2 regions of the Nocardia heshunensis genome follow, and region 1 is predicted to be linked to the other one. Evidence: riboswitches for the same ligand, from Rfam matches in the RefSeq annotation. Region 1 holds a riboswitch; the other holds the start of a gene.
The links. A riboswitch is a leader RNA that binds a small molecule or an ion and turns the genes downstream of it on or off. The one in region 1 is predicted to bind ZMP and ZTP.
Positions count from the first base shown of each region.

Region 1 (7,933 bases):
CCGTGATGTGTGACGGCAACCGACGCTGGGCGCGCGAGAACGGGTTCAGCGATATCAGCCACGGCCATCGGGTCGGTGCGCTGAAGATCGCCGAGCTGGTCGGCTGGTGCGGCGATTCGGGCATCGAGATGGTGACCCTCTACCTGCTCTCCACCGAGAACCTGCGCCGCGACTCCGACGAGTTGACGACCCTCTTCGAGGTCATCACCGATGTCGTCGACGAACTGTCTGCGCCGGAACAGGATTGGAGCGTCCGCATCGTCGGTGCGCTCGATCAATTGCCCTCCGAGATGGCCCGGCGGCTGAGCGAGGCGGCCAAGAGCACCGAGGGCCGCACCGGTGTGCACGTGAACGTCGCCATCGGTTACGGCGGCCGCCAGGAGATCGCCGACGCGGTGCGCTCGCTGGTCCGCCAGGAGATGGACGCCGGGGAGACCGGCGAGGACCTGGTCCAGTCCATCACCGTGGACGCCATCGGCCAGCACCTCTACACCTCCGGCCAGCCCGACCCGGACCTCGTCATCCGTACTTCCGGCGAGCAGCGGCTGTCGGGATTCCTGTTGTGGCAGAGCGCGTATTCGGAGATCTGGTTCACCGAGGCGTACTGGCCGGAGTTCCGGCGCGTGGATTTCCTGCGGGCGCTGCGTGATTACGCGGCCCGGCATCGCCGCTTCGGGGTCTAGAACACGGCGAACCAACGGTTCCGTTGCAGTGCAACCGCTTCCGGGTTCGCCAAGTCCTTGCTCGCGTACCGTCGGATCACATGAGCGAGCTGTACGAGGGGCAGGGTGGCCCCGCGGAAACCCAGGTCGTGGCGGTGCCGTACCTCAGCTATGAGGAGTTCGGCCGTCGGTTCCTGGAGTATGCCGCCTCCGCCGATCGCATTGCCGGGGCGTTCGAGAAGCTCACCGGGGAGGCGTTCGAATTCGGGCCGATCGGGGCGGGGCCGGGCAAGCTCGCGAAACTTTCCGCCACCGTGCGATTGGGGCAGCCGCGGCTCAATCGCGAAGTGGGCGACATTATTTCGTTCGATCTGGTGATACCGCTCAAGGTCGATCTGCTCATCGATCTGGCGGTGGATCGCTACCCGTTCCGGGTGGACGGCACCATTCACCTGCATCTGACCGTGCGGACCGCCGAACCGTTGCGCGTGCTCATCGAGATCGCCGAGCCGCAGCCGAGCAATGTGCGCATCAATGTGGCCAGCGCGACGCGGCGCGGGGAGCTACTACGCATCCTGGCCAGCGTCGATCATGAGATTCGCCGCTTCGTGGCGCGCTACATCGCCACCGAGATTCGCAAGCCGAACATCCAGGCTGCCACCGATATCGATGTCGGTGGCCGCCTCGATGCTGCTTGGAAACTCTAGCGGCCGCTTGGAAGCTCTAGAGCTTGCGCAGTCGCAGCCGGTTGATGGTGTGGTCGGAGTCCTTGCGCAGCACCAGCGTCGCGCGCGGCCGCGTCGGCAGGATGTTCTCCACCAGGTTCGGCCGGTTGATGTTGTGCCAGATCTCCTTGGCCTGGTTGACCGCTTCCTGCTCGTTGAAGTTCGCGTAGTGGTGGAAGTGCGAATCCGGGTTCTGGAAGGCGGTCTGCTGCAGCGACAGGAACCGCTGCACGTACCAGTTCTCGATGTCCTCGATGCGGGCGTCGACATAGACCGAGAAGTCGAACAGGTCCGACACCATCAGACGCGGACCGGTCTGCAGCACATTGAGGCCCTCGACAATGAGAATGTCGGGCTGGCGCACGCAGTGGTATTCGCCGGGCATGATGTCGTACTGCAGGTGCGAGTACACGGGCGCGCAGACCTCGTGCGCACCGGATTTCACCTCGGTGACGAAGCGCAGCAGCTTGCGCCGGTCGTAGGACTCCGGGAAGCCCTTGCGGTGCATGATGCCGCGGCGGGTGAGTTCGGCTGTCGGGTACAGGAATCCGTCGGTGGTGACCAGATCGACCCGCGGATGGTGGTCCCAGCGCGCCAGCAGCGCCTGCAGCACACGTGCGGTGGTGGACTTGCCGACCGCGACCGAGCCCGCCACGCCGATGACGAACGGCACCTGACGGTCGGGGTGGGTCTCGCCGAGGAAGGTGGCGGTGGCGGCGAACAACCGCTGTCGCGCCGCGACCTGCAGGTGGATGAGACGGGCCAGTGGCAGATAGACCTCGGCGACCTCCTCGAGGTCGATCTGTTCGCCGAGGCCGCGCAGGCCGATCAGTTCTTCCTCGGTGAGCACCAGGGGAGTCGACTTACGCAGGGTGCGCCACTGCTTGCGGTCGAATTCCACGTAGGGGCTGGGCTCGCTCATCCGTGCCATTACTCGGGTCCCCACATTCGCGCGCCACGACAACAGCTCTCGGAAAGCCGCATCGTCGCCGTGCCCGGCGATCCGGCCAACACTCCACGCATAGCCGAATTGTGCTCGGCTCCAACATCGGGGTGAACACCAGGTGTTGCTACTCGCCGGTAACCGGAGTGGGATGGGCCACATCACAGTAGCCGGGCGTGTCCGGTGAGCCTGCGCGACAGGCTGATCCGGGCCGCTGACCGGCATTCGATCGCATAGGGTCGAGGCATGGCAGCGCATCCACTCGTGACCGATTATCTGCGGCTGGGACTGGCCTTCGACCGGCTCGAAGAAGGGTTCGTCGACGCGTTCACCGGCGATCCGGCCCTACGGCGTGAAGTCGAGAACGCGCCCGCGCCGGACCCACGCGATCTCGCGCATCGAGCGGCCGCGTTGCGCAAGGAACTTCCCGACGCGGGCCTATCCGACGAGCGCACCGAATTCCTGGAGGCGCACCTGCGCGCCCTCGAATGCTCGGGTCGCAAGTTCGCGGGCGAGGACATCTCCTTCATCGACGAGGTGGCCGCCTACTTCGATGTGGATATCGCGCCCGGCGATGTCGAGGACTATCGCGAGGCGCACCGGCTACTCGACGAGACGCTGCCCGGCGAGGGCGAATTGCTCGACCGCATCACCGCGCACCGCCGCCAGGACGAGATTCCGCCCGAGCGGCTGCAGGAATGCGTGGACGCGTTCTCCGGCGCGCTGCGCGAACTCGTGCGCGAGCGGTATCCGCTGCCGGACAACGAGCACGTGGAATACGAAGTGGTGGGGGACAAGCCGTGGTCGGGCTTCAACTACTACCTGGGCAACTATCAGTCCCGGGTCGCCATCAACTCCGACCTCAAGCAGCACATGTCGCAGCTGCCGCATCTGATCGCGCACGAGTCGTACCCGGGACACCACACCGAGCACTGCCGCAAGGAAGCCGGATTGGTGGGTGCCGGCCAGGACGAGCAGACGCTGTTCGTGGTCAACACCCCGCAGTGCTTGATGGCCGAGGGTCTCGCGGACCTGGCGTTGAAGTCGATCGTCGGACCGGGCTGGGGCCGCTGGGCGCAGGAGATCTACGCGGATCTGGGCCTGCGTTTCGATGGCGAACGCGCCGAAAGCATTTCGACGGCGTCCGCGAATCTGCTCGGGGTGCGCCAGGATGCGGCGCTGCTGCTGCACGATCGCCATCGTGATGCCGACGAGGTGGCGGAGTTTCTGCAGCGCTGGAGTCTGGTGACGCCCGAACGGGCCCGGCAGTCCCTGCGCTTCCTGTCTTCGCCGTTGTGGCGGGCCTATATCTCTACCTACGTGGAGGGTTACCGTCTGCTCGGCGGTTGGCTCGATCGCGCGGTGGATGCCGAGGACCGGTCTGAACGTTTCCGTCGCCTGCTCGACGAACCCCTTACGCCGGGGGCGATCCGCCGCATGTGAAAGGCGCGTCGCGCGTCGGGATAGGATGGCCGCACCGCGACTGGCGCACTCGAGGTGGAATCAACCACCGGGAAGCACCGAAGTCCGGCACCGCGCGCCTGGGTGCCTGGCGATCCCCGACAACTTCGGGGTACCCGAAAGCGGAGGTGTGCCATGAGCGACACAACCAACCCCTCGATCGGCGCGGCGGCAGCGGCCAATACACTCGGCGGCGTGACCCAGACGAGCGCCTCTGTCAACAGCCAGTCCCTCGCCGAACTCGATCCCGAGGTCGCCGCCGCGATGGGAGGGGAGCTCGCTCGCCAGCGCGACACCCTCGAGATGATCGCCTCGGAGAACTTCGTGCCGCGCGCGGTGCTGCAGGCGCAGGGCTCGGTGCTGACCAACAAGTACGCCGAGGGCTACCCGGGCCGCCGCTACTACGGCGGCTGCGAGAACGTCGACATCGTCGAGGATCTGGCCCGCGCCCGCGTCACCGAACTCTTCGGCGCGGAGTACGCGAACGTGCAGCCGCATTCGGGTGCGCAGGCCAACGCCGCTGTGCTGCACGCGCTGATGTCCCCGGGCGAGAAGCTGCTCGGCCTGGACCTCGCGCACGGCGGCCACCTCACCCACGGCATGCGCCTGAACTTCTCCGGCAAGCTGTACGAGGTGCACGCCTACGGCGTCTCCAAGGAAGACCACCGCGTCGACATGGACGAGGTGCGCAAGCTCGCCAAGGGGACCCAGCCGAAGGTGATCGTCGCCGGTTGGTCCGCCTACCCGCGGCAGCTGGACTTCGCGGCCTTCCGTGAGATTGCCGACGAGGTCGGCGCGTACCTGTGGGTCGACATGGCGCACTTCGCGGGACTCGTTGCCGCGGGCCTGCATCCGTCCCCCGTGCCGCACGCGCACGTCGTGTCCTCCACCGTGCACAAGACCCTCGGCGGCCCCCGCTCCGGCCTGATCCTGGCCAAGGAGGAGTTCGCCAAGAAGCTGAACTCGGCCGTGTTCCCGGGGCAGCAGGGCGGCCCGCTCATGCACGCCATCGCCGCCAAGGCCGTGGCCTTCAAGATCGCCGGCACCCCCGAGTTCGCGGAACGCCAGGCGCGCACCATCTCCGGTGCCAAGATCCTCGCCGAGCGCCTGACCCAGGCCGACGCCAAGGCCAAGGGCATCACCGTCCTCACCGGCGGCACCGACGTGCACCTGGTCCTGGTCGACCTGCGCAACTCGCAGCTCGACGGCCAGCAGGGCGAGGACCTCCTGCACGAAATCGGAATCACCGTGAACCGCAACGCCGTTCCGTTCGACCCGCGCCCGCCGATGGTCACCTCCGGCCTGCGCATCGGCACCCCGGCCCTGGCCACCCGCGGCTTCGGCGACGCCGAGTTCACCGAGGTCGCCGAGATCATCGCCGCCGCGCTGACCGGCTCCGCCGAGCTGGACTCGCTGCGTCAGCGCGTGGCCAAGCTGGCCCAGGAATTCCCCCTCTACGAGGGCCTGGAGGACTGGCGCCTGCTGGGCTGAGAGCCTGCACGTACGACGAAGCGCCCCTCTCGATCTCATGATCGCGAGGGGCGTTTTCGTTGGGAATGACGGTTTTACAGCCGGGCCAGGCGGGGGATGGGGCCGAACTTGCCGCGGCGGAAGTCCAGGTAGGCCTGTTCGATGTCGTCTCGGGTGCCCATGACGAAGGGGCCGCCGAAGACGATGGATTCGCGAATCGGCCTGCCGGAGAAGACCATCAAGGTGGTGGGGCGATCCGGGTCGGTGCCGACCAATTCCAGGCCGGTCGGGTCGGTGACGTTCATCGGATCCGACCAGGCGACCTGACCGTCCGAGACCCGAGTACCGCCGACGGTGGCATCGCCCTGGATGGCGTAGACGAAGGCGCGGTCCTCGGGGGCGAGGATCGGGGTGTAGCGGCTGCCGGGCTCCAGCGTCACGATGAGACCCGTGATGGGCCACTGGTTTTCGGCCGGGCCGGTGATCTCGGATTGACTGCCGGAGACGACTCGGACGAGGACGCCGGGGGCTTCGATTCGGCCTTGATCGGCCAATCGCAAGTCCTGGTAATGGGTTTCGGTCATGCGCTGGCCGTTGGGGAGGTTCAGCCAGAGCTGCAGCGTGTGTGCGAACTCGTTGTGGTAGGCCAGTTCTCGGTGGATGATGCCGCGACCGGCGGTCATCCACTGGACATCCCCGGGTTCGAGCGCACCGGCGTGGCCGAGGCTGTCGCCGTGTTCCAGCATGCCGTCGAGCACGACGGTCACCGTCTCCAGGCCGCGATGCGGATGCCACTCGAAACCGGGTGTGGAGAACCAGTCTTCGGCCATGAGCAGGAACGGGTCGGTGCGCGTCACGTCATCGGGCGCGATGATCAGCGCATTCTTGTCGACCTGATCGGTCGGCCCGCCCATGGCCTTGGTGCGGACGCGATCGACCTTGCGTGCGACGGCTGCGGTCATGCTCACTCCTCTCATCGGCCGGAGGGCTTCCGGATTTTGGTAGACGCATCAACCAACCGAATAGGGGGAGGGGGTATTCCCGCAGTATGGGAACGCCCGGTCAGAACGCGAAGAACCGCTTCCGTCCACCGGTGAGCGCCGGAGCGTCGGCGCGCACCGTCGCGATCAGCTGCTTCGGATCCGGATTCACCCAACTCCGTTCCGTGGAGCCGTCCCGGAACACCACCGTCGGCACGGTCTCGTTCCCATCGGCGACCGAGCGGACGAACGCGGCGGCGTCCGGGTCCTCCCAGATGTTCACTTCCCGGTGCGCGATGCCGTGGCGGTTGAGCGTATTGCGCATCCGTGAGCAGTACGGGCACCCGGGGCGGCGGTAGACGACTAGCTCCGGGACAGCGTCGGCGGTCATATCGGGAGTCTACGTCCGGCGCGAAACCCGCTGCCGGATAACCGAATCAGGCGTGCTTGGCCAGGTAGTCCACGTACATCGGGCGGAGTACCTCGCCGATCTGCCCCTCGCCCGCGTGCACGTAGTCGTCGAGCATGGGCAGGACGTACTTGATGTCGGCCTCGCTCTCGCCGATATCTCCGGCGGCGGCCTCGGCGGCCGGGATGGACTTCAGCAGCTCCCACAGGAACTTGATATCGCCGCGCCGGGCCGCGAGCTTCACGGCGCGGTCGTGCAATTCCTTGGTGGACAGGGTCTGCAGATCCGGAGTTTCGGCCATGACGTCGACTGTAATGGAGGGCATGACAGCGCAACCGAACTACCGGGTCAAGCGCGTGTACGAGGCCCCCGACGCGGATGACGGCCGCCGCGTCCTGGTCGATCGGCTCTGGCCGCGCGGCATCAGCAAACAGGCGGCGGAGATAGACGAGTGGGCCAAGGATGTGACCCCCACTACGGAGCTCCGCACATGGTTTCATGCCGATCCACTGACACGCCGTGCCGAGTTCGAACGGAGGTATCGAATCGAACTCGCCGACGACGAGCATCGGGAGGGTTTGGCGCGTTTGCGTCAGGAGGCCGCCGAGGGCCCGTTGACCCTGGTCACGGCAACAAAGGACCCCGAGCACAGCCACCTCCCGGTACTGCTCGATGAATTACGCGAAACACGCAGAGCGGACAGGCGTTAACGCGATCTTCACCAATGTGCCCGACAGTCGGGCAGCCGGATCGCGATTTCGCCGGTAGCGTCGGGAGTGCGGGCCGCGTAGGTGTGGCTCGTACGGGAGGTCCTGATCGTGACTGAGCAACTCAGTGCGAGGGGGCCGGCACCCGGCCCTCGGGTCGCAAGACCCCAAGGCTGACCGGCCCAGCGAGAACGCTCGCGCGGTGTCGCGCGAGTGGCAAAGGAGCCCACCGTGACTGATGCACGCTCCGTCATTGCTCCCGCCCGGGACGCAGGCACTCAGCAGAGCCTGCCCACCAAAACGCAGGGAGTTCGCGCCTCGCAATCGTCCGAATCCGGACCGGCGAAAACATTTGTTGTCGATACGTCGGTGTTGCTGTCCGACCCCTGGGCCCTGATCCGCTTCGGCGAGCACCATGTGGTGCTGCCGCTGGTGGTCATCAGCGAACTCGAGGCCAAACGCCACCACCACGAACTCGGCTGGTTCGCGCGCGAGGCGCTGCGCATGCTCGACGACATGCGTTTGGCGCACGGTCGGCTCGATCAGCGGGTGTCGGTCGGCACCCAGGGCGGAACA
Region 1 is NZ_BAAGTC010000002.1:286,534-294,466, forward strand. It holds gene ACYVN4_RS01390 (isoprenyl transferase) at 1-683, shown strand, start outside; gene ACYVN4_RS01395 (hypothetical protein) at 764-1,369, shown strand; gene coaA (type I pantothenate kinase) at 1,386-2,318, opposite strand; gene ACYVN4_RS01405 (DUF885 domain-containing protein) at 2,577-3,773, shown strand; ZMP/ZTP riboswitch at 3,800-3,884, shown strand; gene glyA (serine hydroxymethyltransferase) at 3,987-5,282, shown strand; gene ACYVN4_RS01415 (pirin family protein) at 5,357-6,223, opposite strand; gene ACYVN4_RS01420 (glutaredoxin domain-containing protein) at 6,324-6,632, opposite strand; gene ACYVN4_RS01425 (hypothetical protein) at 6,679-6,951, opposite strand; gene ACYVN4_RS01430 (DUF488 domain-containing protein) at 6,974-7,360, shown strand; gene ACYVN4_RS01435 (PhoH family protein) at 7,646-7,933, shown strand, end outside.

Region 2 (7,933 bases), on a different contig from region 1:
GGAGAGCAGGCGAATGGCTTCCTCGTAGGTCCACCAGGAGTCGCCGTTGCCGGGAACCAGCAGCAGCGCCGGTGAGTTCGGGTCGCCCTCGACGACGTAGTTCATGCGAACCTCGCCGAGATCGACGACGTGCTCGGTGAAGGCGTGCGGCACGAAGGTGTTCGCGCGGTCCGCGATTTCGAATGTGCGCATGATGGTCGGTCCTCTCGCTGGGTTTGACCTGCGGATTCAAGAACCACGCTAGGGACGGGCTAGGACAGTTTCGGTCCTAGCTTCGACCGCTGAGACGGAGATCGCACTACAGTCCGCACGCTACGCGCAGCACGGCCTTGCCGGAGATTTTGCGGGCCATCAGGTCGTCGAGGATCGAGACGGTGTCGGCCCAGTCCCCGATGTGGCCGATCTGCGGGTGCAACCGACCGGTTGCCGTCAGCTCGACCAGGGCCGCCAGGTCCTCGGCGTCGGTGCGGTCGGAGACGAAATGCGCGAAGTGCCGCAGGGTGAAGCCGGTGCCGGCGGTGAGGAAGGAGAAGAAGTCCAGGGTCACCGGCTGGCGGCTGGCCTGTCCGAACCACACGATGGTCCCGCCGGGGGTGAGGCGGGCCGCGGCGTGGGAGAACTCCTGTCCGCCAACGGATTCCATGACCACGTCGAACGGTCCCGTCGCCTGCTCGGCGGAGGTCACCACCTCGTGCGCGCCGAGCAGGCGCAACTGCTCACCCGCTCGCGCGCCGGAGGCGACCGCGGTGACCCTGGCACCGGCTCCGGCGGCTAGTTCGACCACGTAGTGGCCCACGCCGCCGCCCGCCCCGGTGATCAGCAGCCGCCGCCCGGCGAGCTCACCCGCAGCGCGCAGCAATCGCAACGCGGTGAGTCCGGCCAACGGCAGTGCCGCTGCGGCAATGACATCCACCGCGTCAGGCAGCGGCGTGAGCGCCGACGTCGAGATCGCCACCCGCTCCGCCCAGCCGCCGGCCGCCTTGCCGACCACCCGGGTTCCGACGGCCGGACCCGACCCGTCGGCCGCCGCCCGCACGACGATCCCGGCCACGTCCTGCCCGCGCACCGACCCGACCGCGGGCACCGACCCGTAGGTGCCGTCCATGGCGAAGCCGTCGCCGCGGTTGACCGAGAACGCCTCGACCGCGACCAGCGCCTGATCCGGCGTCGGAGTCGGATCGGGCACGTCCGCGAACTCGAGCGGCTGTCCCGAAATCCCGCTGAAAACCAGAGCTTTCATCACTGTCCCCTTGCTGGTGGTTGGCGCGGCACCGGCTGTGATCGCGCAGGGCCAACAACACCGCATCGGACTCGGGTTCGGCCAACAACCACCCCTGCGATTTGACAACCACTGGTTGTCACTCCAGGTTGAGTGCATGGATCTCGACCTCGGCGGCGTGCGCGCGCTGCTCGCCGTCTTGGAACACGGCCACTTCGGCCAGGCCGCAGGCGAATTGGGGATCACCCAGCAGGCGCTGTCCAAACGCATCGCGACGCTGGAACGATTCGTCGGCTCCCCGCTGGTGGATCGCGCAACCCACCCGATCGGCCCGACACCGTCGGCCACCCGCTTCCTGCCCGCCGCCCGCCGCCTCATCGACGCGGCCGATCAGGCTCTCGCGGCCTTGCGCCCGCCGACCACACCGCTACGAATCGACGTGTGGGGCCACCTGTTCGAACCGATGCGCACCCTGCGCGCCGCCCTGTCCCATGGCACCCCAGTCACCGCCGACATCGGCCGCGCCCGCGATCTCCCGGCCGTGGTTTCCGCTCTACAACGCGGCGAGATCGACGCCGGTTTCGGTCGCTGCCACCAACTGGACCCAGCCTCCGGGGACGCGCTGGACTCCCGCATAGTCCGCCTAGAACCCCTCGACGCGCTCCTCAGCGCCGACCATCCACTCGCCGCCGCCCCCGAAATCTCGATGGCCCAACTGCGCGACTACCCGCTGTGGTCACCCCTGCCACTCACCAGGCTGGACTTCCTGAACCAGCTGACCACCCACTTCGGCCTCACCACCCACATCGCCGACGGCAACCTCGGCCTCGACGACCTCCTCGACCAAATCAGCGCCAACCCCACCCTTTTCACCGTCATCCCCGCAGACCGACCCCTACCCCCTCACCCCGGCATCCGCACGGTCCCCCTGACCAACCCCACCCCGCTCTACGCCTGGTCCCTCATCTGGCGCCGCACCGACCACACCGAACAACTCGCCCGCCTCCACACCACCTTCACCGAAACCGCCCGCACCCACCGCTGGCTCGAATACCACCCCGACCGCGACTGGCTACCCGGCCCGGATCTGGTCCGACTCGACCGTCAACAACACCACTGAACGACCCGTCATCAGTCGGGGAGTTCGGCGAGAGCCATTGCCACATCAAGGTTGTCGACGGCCTGCAAGGCATCGGCGGCCGGCGGTCGCTGCCCCAGATTGCGGCAGGCGTAGAGCAGCCCGGTGTGTACGGCCCAGGTCAGTAGGGGTGGTTCGAGAAGCAGCGGCAGCAGTGGTTCCACGTGATCCCCGAGGAGGGACACGGCCTCCACGCGAATACTCTCCCGAAGATCGGTGCGCGCCAACTCGATCAACCGCTCATCGAGCTCCCCGGGCGCCGTATGGGCGAAGCAGGTGGCCAGCGCCTCGTGCCCGCGCGTGCCGGCGACCTCGCCGGATGCGACCAGATCCCAGGTGAGCGTGGCGATCTCCGTGGAGCGTGGCACGAATCGCAGGTTGTAGACCGCGGATTTGCGAACACTCGAATCCCGATCATGGGCCAGCGCAAGCAGCAAATCCACCTCGGACCAGGTCGCCAGCACTCGGCAGCACAACTGCCGCACCTGTGGGTCCGGATGGCCGGACAGAAAGGCGGCCAGGCCGGGGCGATCCGCGACGGGAACGCCGTCCCAGTGGTCGTGGCGGGGATAGCTGTGCAGGGCCGCGAGTTTCGGCTGCCAGGGGCCGTCGGGATCGGAGTACATCGCATACACCTCCGAGGCCGGCGGTGCCGGGGGCATCGACCATGGTGGCCCTGCTGGCCCCGGCGACAACACGGTGTCCGGTCCAGGCGCGCCGAGCAAGTCGGCGACCGGTGTGAGCCAATCCTCGATTCCCGACCGCCCATCCTCGAAATCGCTGAGCAGGCCGGCGGCCGCGTCCTGTGCAGCCGTCGCTCGTGCATCGTGGCCCCGAGCGAGCTCGTGCAGCAGCCGCAACGTGGCCCGGCTGTGGTAGTACCGCAGCGAATCGATCGCAGCACAGCCGACATCGCTGTCGCGGTCGGTCGCGGCCCGATGCAACGCTCCTTCGGCGGCCAACGGTTCGTCCCAGCCCAGTTGATAGGCCGCGGTCCGCCGCACCGCCGGGTCGGGGTGATCGAGCGCGGCGATCTTGTACTGCTGCCAGTGCGGTTCGTCGAACGTCGACCCGATGGCGATCAGCGCGCATCGGTGCAGTGGATGGTTCCGATCGCGCAGAACCGGTTCGAGCAGCTCGGCCTCCCCGCGTTCTGCCTGACGCAGCACCGCGGCGCGCACTACCTCGTCCCCGCTATCCCACCACTGCCGCAATTCGGCCCCACCGGGGAACATCTCGGAGTCCTCGATCGCCCGCAGAGCCGCCCTTCGGACCTCACCCGGGCGATCGCGATCCCGCCCGATTTTACCCAACGGCTCCACCGCCCGCGGATCAGCGACCCGCGCAAGCGCATAGACGATCTCCCACCGATCCGGCTCGGCAATCCCGGGATCGGCGAGTGCCCGAATCAACTCGAAGGTCGCCGACCGATCCTGCTGCTCGGCAATCCGATCCAGCTCCGCCATCACCTGCATCGATACATTCTCGCCGCCCTTCGATTTCGCAGCCACCGAGTATTGCCGGTCGACGCTCGAACGGCGTCCGCCGGGTGGTGCGTTAGGGTGCTTATACCGCGACTGGCGTTACGTGGATCGACCACGAGGAAGCGCAGCACGGGGCGTCGTTCGCCTGGGCGCTCCTGATCTCCGAGTGAGATGAGGAGTGGGGCAATGGATTTGCGGTATGGGATGAATCCGCATCAGCGGGCCCGGATCGTGGGCGACGGCGGTGAGCATGTGCGGATGCTGAGTGGGGCACCGTCGCTGATCAACTACCTGGATGCGCTCAACGGCTGGCAGCTGGTTGCCGAGGCGAGTCGCGCTACCGGACGGGCCGCGGCGGCATCGTTCAAGCACGTATCACCGGCCGGGGCCGCTGTAGCGGGCGATGTCGACGAAACCATGCGCCGCAGTTGGGGTTTGGGTGATGCCGAGGTTGGGTCGCTGACCGCCGCCTATGTGCGAGCCCGCGACGGGGACCCGCGGTCCTCGTACGGGGACATGATCGCCGTGTCCGAGCCGGTCGACCGCGAGCTGGCCGACATGCTCGGCGGCGTCGTTTCCGACGGTATCATCGCCCCCGGCTACGAGCCCGGAGTCGTTGCGGCGCTCAGCCGTAAGAAGGGCGGACGATACGTGGTATTTGACGTGGAGCCCAACTATCAGCCACCCCGGCAGGAGCTCCGCACCCTCTTCGGAATCACGTTCGAGCAGGACGTCGACGATCTTCCCATCACCCCCGACCTGCTTCAGCCGGTAGAAGGCGGCCCGCTCACCCCGAGCGCGACGACCGATGCGATCCTTGGAATGGTCACCGCCCGCTACACCCAATCCAACTCCGTCGTCTATGTCCGCGACGGCATGAGCATCGGCATCGGCGCCGGCCAGCAATCGCGCATCGACTGCACCCTGCTCGCCGGAACCAAGTCCCGCACTTGGTGGCTACGCCGCCACCCCGCAATCACCGACCTACCCATCCCCGCCACCACCCCGCGACAACAGCGCCTGAACACCCAGATCGCCACCGCCGCAGGCACTCTCACCCCGGATATCGCGGAACGAACCGCCTGGTCGCAACGCCTCACCGACGTCACGCTCGTCTCCGACGGCTACCTCCCATTTCGCGACAACATCGACGCCGCCGCCCAATTCGGCGTCGCGACAGTTATCGAACCAACCGGCGCCCTCCAAGCGGACACCATCGCCCAAGCCTGCCGAGAACACGGAATCACCCTCGCCCGCATCGGAATCCGCCTGTTCCACCACTGAACCCCCACACCGACGACACCCCGGCCAGCGCGGCGACAACCACCAGTGCGCTGCCTCCGACCAGGAAGCCTCGGGTCGGTGACGACGCGATGAGCGCCGGAATGGTTGCCATTCCGGCGGTTCCGGCGGAACGCATCACCGTGTGATTCACGGTGAGCAGCCGCAGGCGCGCAGCGTGTGGATAGGCCGCTAGTTGAGTGCCCAGGGTGATCGAGATGAACGGGGTCACGAAGCCCGACAGCGCCGCGAAGATCAGCACCGCGGCGAGGCTGTGGGCGGCCGCGGTCGCCACCATCAGCGTGCCCGCGACCGCCCAGGCCGCACAGAAGCTTGGCAGAAACCCCGCCGCGGCGACGCGGAACCGGCTCGCGGCGAGGTTGCCGACCAGTCCGGCAACGCCGGTGCTGGTCAGCACCAGCCCGTACGCCGATGGACCGGCGTCGAGATGCTCGGCAAGCAACAGCGGCAATCCGATGGCGGGCAAGGCATTCAGGAACAAGCCCGCCGCATGCACGGCGAAGGCAGCACCCAGCGCGGGTCGCTCGCGTATCAATGCTCGTGCCGAAGCGCTCCGGTCAAAGGACGCTGTCGTATCGGCTGACCGGCCGGCACGCACGCCGTTTGCATGCGACGCAGCAAGATAGACAAGCGCTGCGACCGAGATCGCGAATGTCAGTGCGTCCGCGACGAACAGCACGGAGACCGGCACGGCGAACAGCAGAACACCGGCCAGTGCGGGCCCGGCAACCCGCGCGATGCGGCCGTTGAGGTCCATGGCGGCAACCAGCGCAGGCCGCTCGTTCTCATCAACCAGGCCGGGCACCAGAGCGCCGAGTGCGGGATCGAAGATCGCGGCCAGTGCTCCGAGCACGGCAGCGCTGGTCAGCATCGCGACAATGCCCCCGATACTCCAGAGGAACGGCACCGTGACAACCAGCACGGCACGCACCGCATCGACGACGGCAAGGGTCCGAAATGTGGCGCACCGCTGGAGAAGTCGCGCTCCGAACGCGCCGATCACGATGAAGGGCACCGACTCGGCGATGGCGACCGCGCCCATGGCGATCGGGCCGGAACGTTCGAGCGCCAGCCACATGATCGCCAACGCATAGAAGCGATCACCGAGGACTGATAGCAGCTGCGCCGACCAGATTGCCAGAATCCGGCGGCGGCGCAGCAGCTTTAGCATCGGCACGGCGGTGGACGTTAGCGGTTGTGACCGACAGCAATTCGTTTCATCGCGAGTCGTTGCCGCTCGCGGACGCCGATGTTAGTTGGAGGGGGTGCCGCCTCGGGTGGTGGAGGGGACGGCGAAGGAGGTGCGGTTGCCGGACCAGCCTTCGGCGGGGACGAGTTTTTCGAGTTCGGCGAGGTTGTCGGGGGTTAGGTCGAGGGTTGCGGCGGCTGCGTTTTCGAGGATTCGGGGGGCGCGGCGGCTGCCGGGGATGGGGACTACGTCGGGGCCTTGGGACAGGAGCCAGGCCAGGGCCAGTTGGCCTGCGGTGATGCCGAGGCGGGTGGCGAGGTCTCGGAGGGCGGCTACCTGGGTGAGGTTGTCGGTGAGGTGGTCGCCTTGGAAGCGGGGGTCGTTGCGGCGGAAGTCGCTGGTGGCGACGGTGGTGGAGTCGAGGGTTGCGGTGAGGAGGCCGCGGCCGAGGGGGCTGTAGGGGACTATGCCGATGCCTAGTTCGCGGGCCGTGGGGATGATGTCGTGTTCGGGTTCGCGCCAGAGCATCGACCATTCGAATTGCACTGCCGCGATGGGGTGGACGGCGGCGGCTTCGCGGAGTTGGGCGGGGGTGGCCTCGGAGATGCCGAGGTGGCGGACCTTGCCCGCGGTGACCAGATCGGCCATCGCGCCGACGGTTTCGGCGACCGGGACCTCGGGGTCGATGCGGTGCAGGTAGTACAGGTCGATGACATCGCGCCCGAGGCGTTCCAGCGACGAATCGCAGTATCCGGCCACGTTTTCGGGCTTGCCGTCGAGAGCCACGCCCGCCTCGGTGCGGATGATCCCGAATTTCGAGGCGATATGGACATCGGTACCGGCCAGCGCCGCACCGACGAGGCGTTCGTTGTGCCCGCGCCCGTAACTCATCGCGGTGTCGAACAAGGTGATTCCCGCATCGACGGCGGCGCGAATGGCCGCGGTCGACTCCGCGTCGTCGGCGTCGCCGTACCCCTGGGAGAAGCCCATGCAGCCGAGTCCCACGGCCGATACCGTCAAACCATCCCCGAGTGTGTGTTCACGCATACCGCCCATGCTGTCAGCATCCGGTTGCCGGCGGCCACTCGGTTTCGATGAAATATGTTGCTCCGCTGCCGGATTGCCGTGACGGCTCAGTCGGTGGCGAATCGGGTCGCGATGTCGGCGGCGGTGACCCGGGCCAGATCGACGAGGAAGGGCAGGCGTTCGGGGACCATCAGCGTGGTCGGTCCGCGCAGGCCCAAAGCGAAGCGGACGGGGGAGTCGGGCGTGAGGATGGGGACCGCCAGCGTGCGGAAGCCGGGGTCGAGTTCCTCGTCGTTGTAGGCGTAACCGCGTTCACGGGTGATGGTCAGTTCACGGCGTAATTCGGCCGGGGTGGAGACGGATCGATCGGTGCCTTCGTCGTAGGGCAGCGCCTCGAGTTCGGCATCGGTGGCGTCGTTCCAGGCCAGCAAGGTCTTGCCGAGAGCGCTGGCGTGCAACGGGAGTCGCACGCCCTGCAAGCGGTGCCCGTCGGTGTCACGCCAGCGGCTGGTGGCCAGCAGCACGGCGTGGATGCTGTGCCGCGACGCCAGTGAGGCGCTCGCGCCGGTGGTGGC
Region 2 is NZ_BAAGTC010000003.1:39,425-47,357, reverse strand. It holds gene ACYVN4_RS06810 (alpha/beta fold hydrolase) at 1-192, opposite strand, end outside; gene ACYVN4_RS06805 (zinc-binding dehydrogenase) at 299-1,240, opposite strand; gene ACYVN4_RS06800 (LysR family transcriptional regulator) at 1,377-2,339, shown strand; gene ACYVN4_RS06795 (HEAT repeat domain-containing protein) at 2,351-3,832, opposite strand; ZMP/ZTP riboswitch at 3,921-3,999, shown strand; gene ACYVN4_RS06790 (hypothetical protein) at 4,028-5,125, shown strand; gene ACYVN4_RS06785 (MFS transporter) at 5,085-6,314, opposite strand; gene ACYVN4_RS06780 (aldo/keto reductase) at 6,396-7,379, opposite strand; gene ACYVN4_RS06775 (IclR family transcriptional regulator) at 7,466-7,933, opposite strand, start outside.
Region 2: linked by a shared signal. The riboswitch ahead of ACYVN4_RS06790 (hypothetical protein) and the one ahead of glyA (serine hydroxymethyltransferase) in region 1 are both predicted to bind ZMP and ZTP.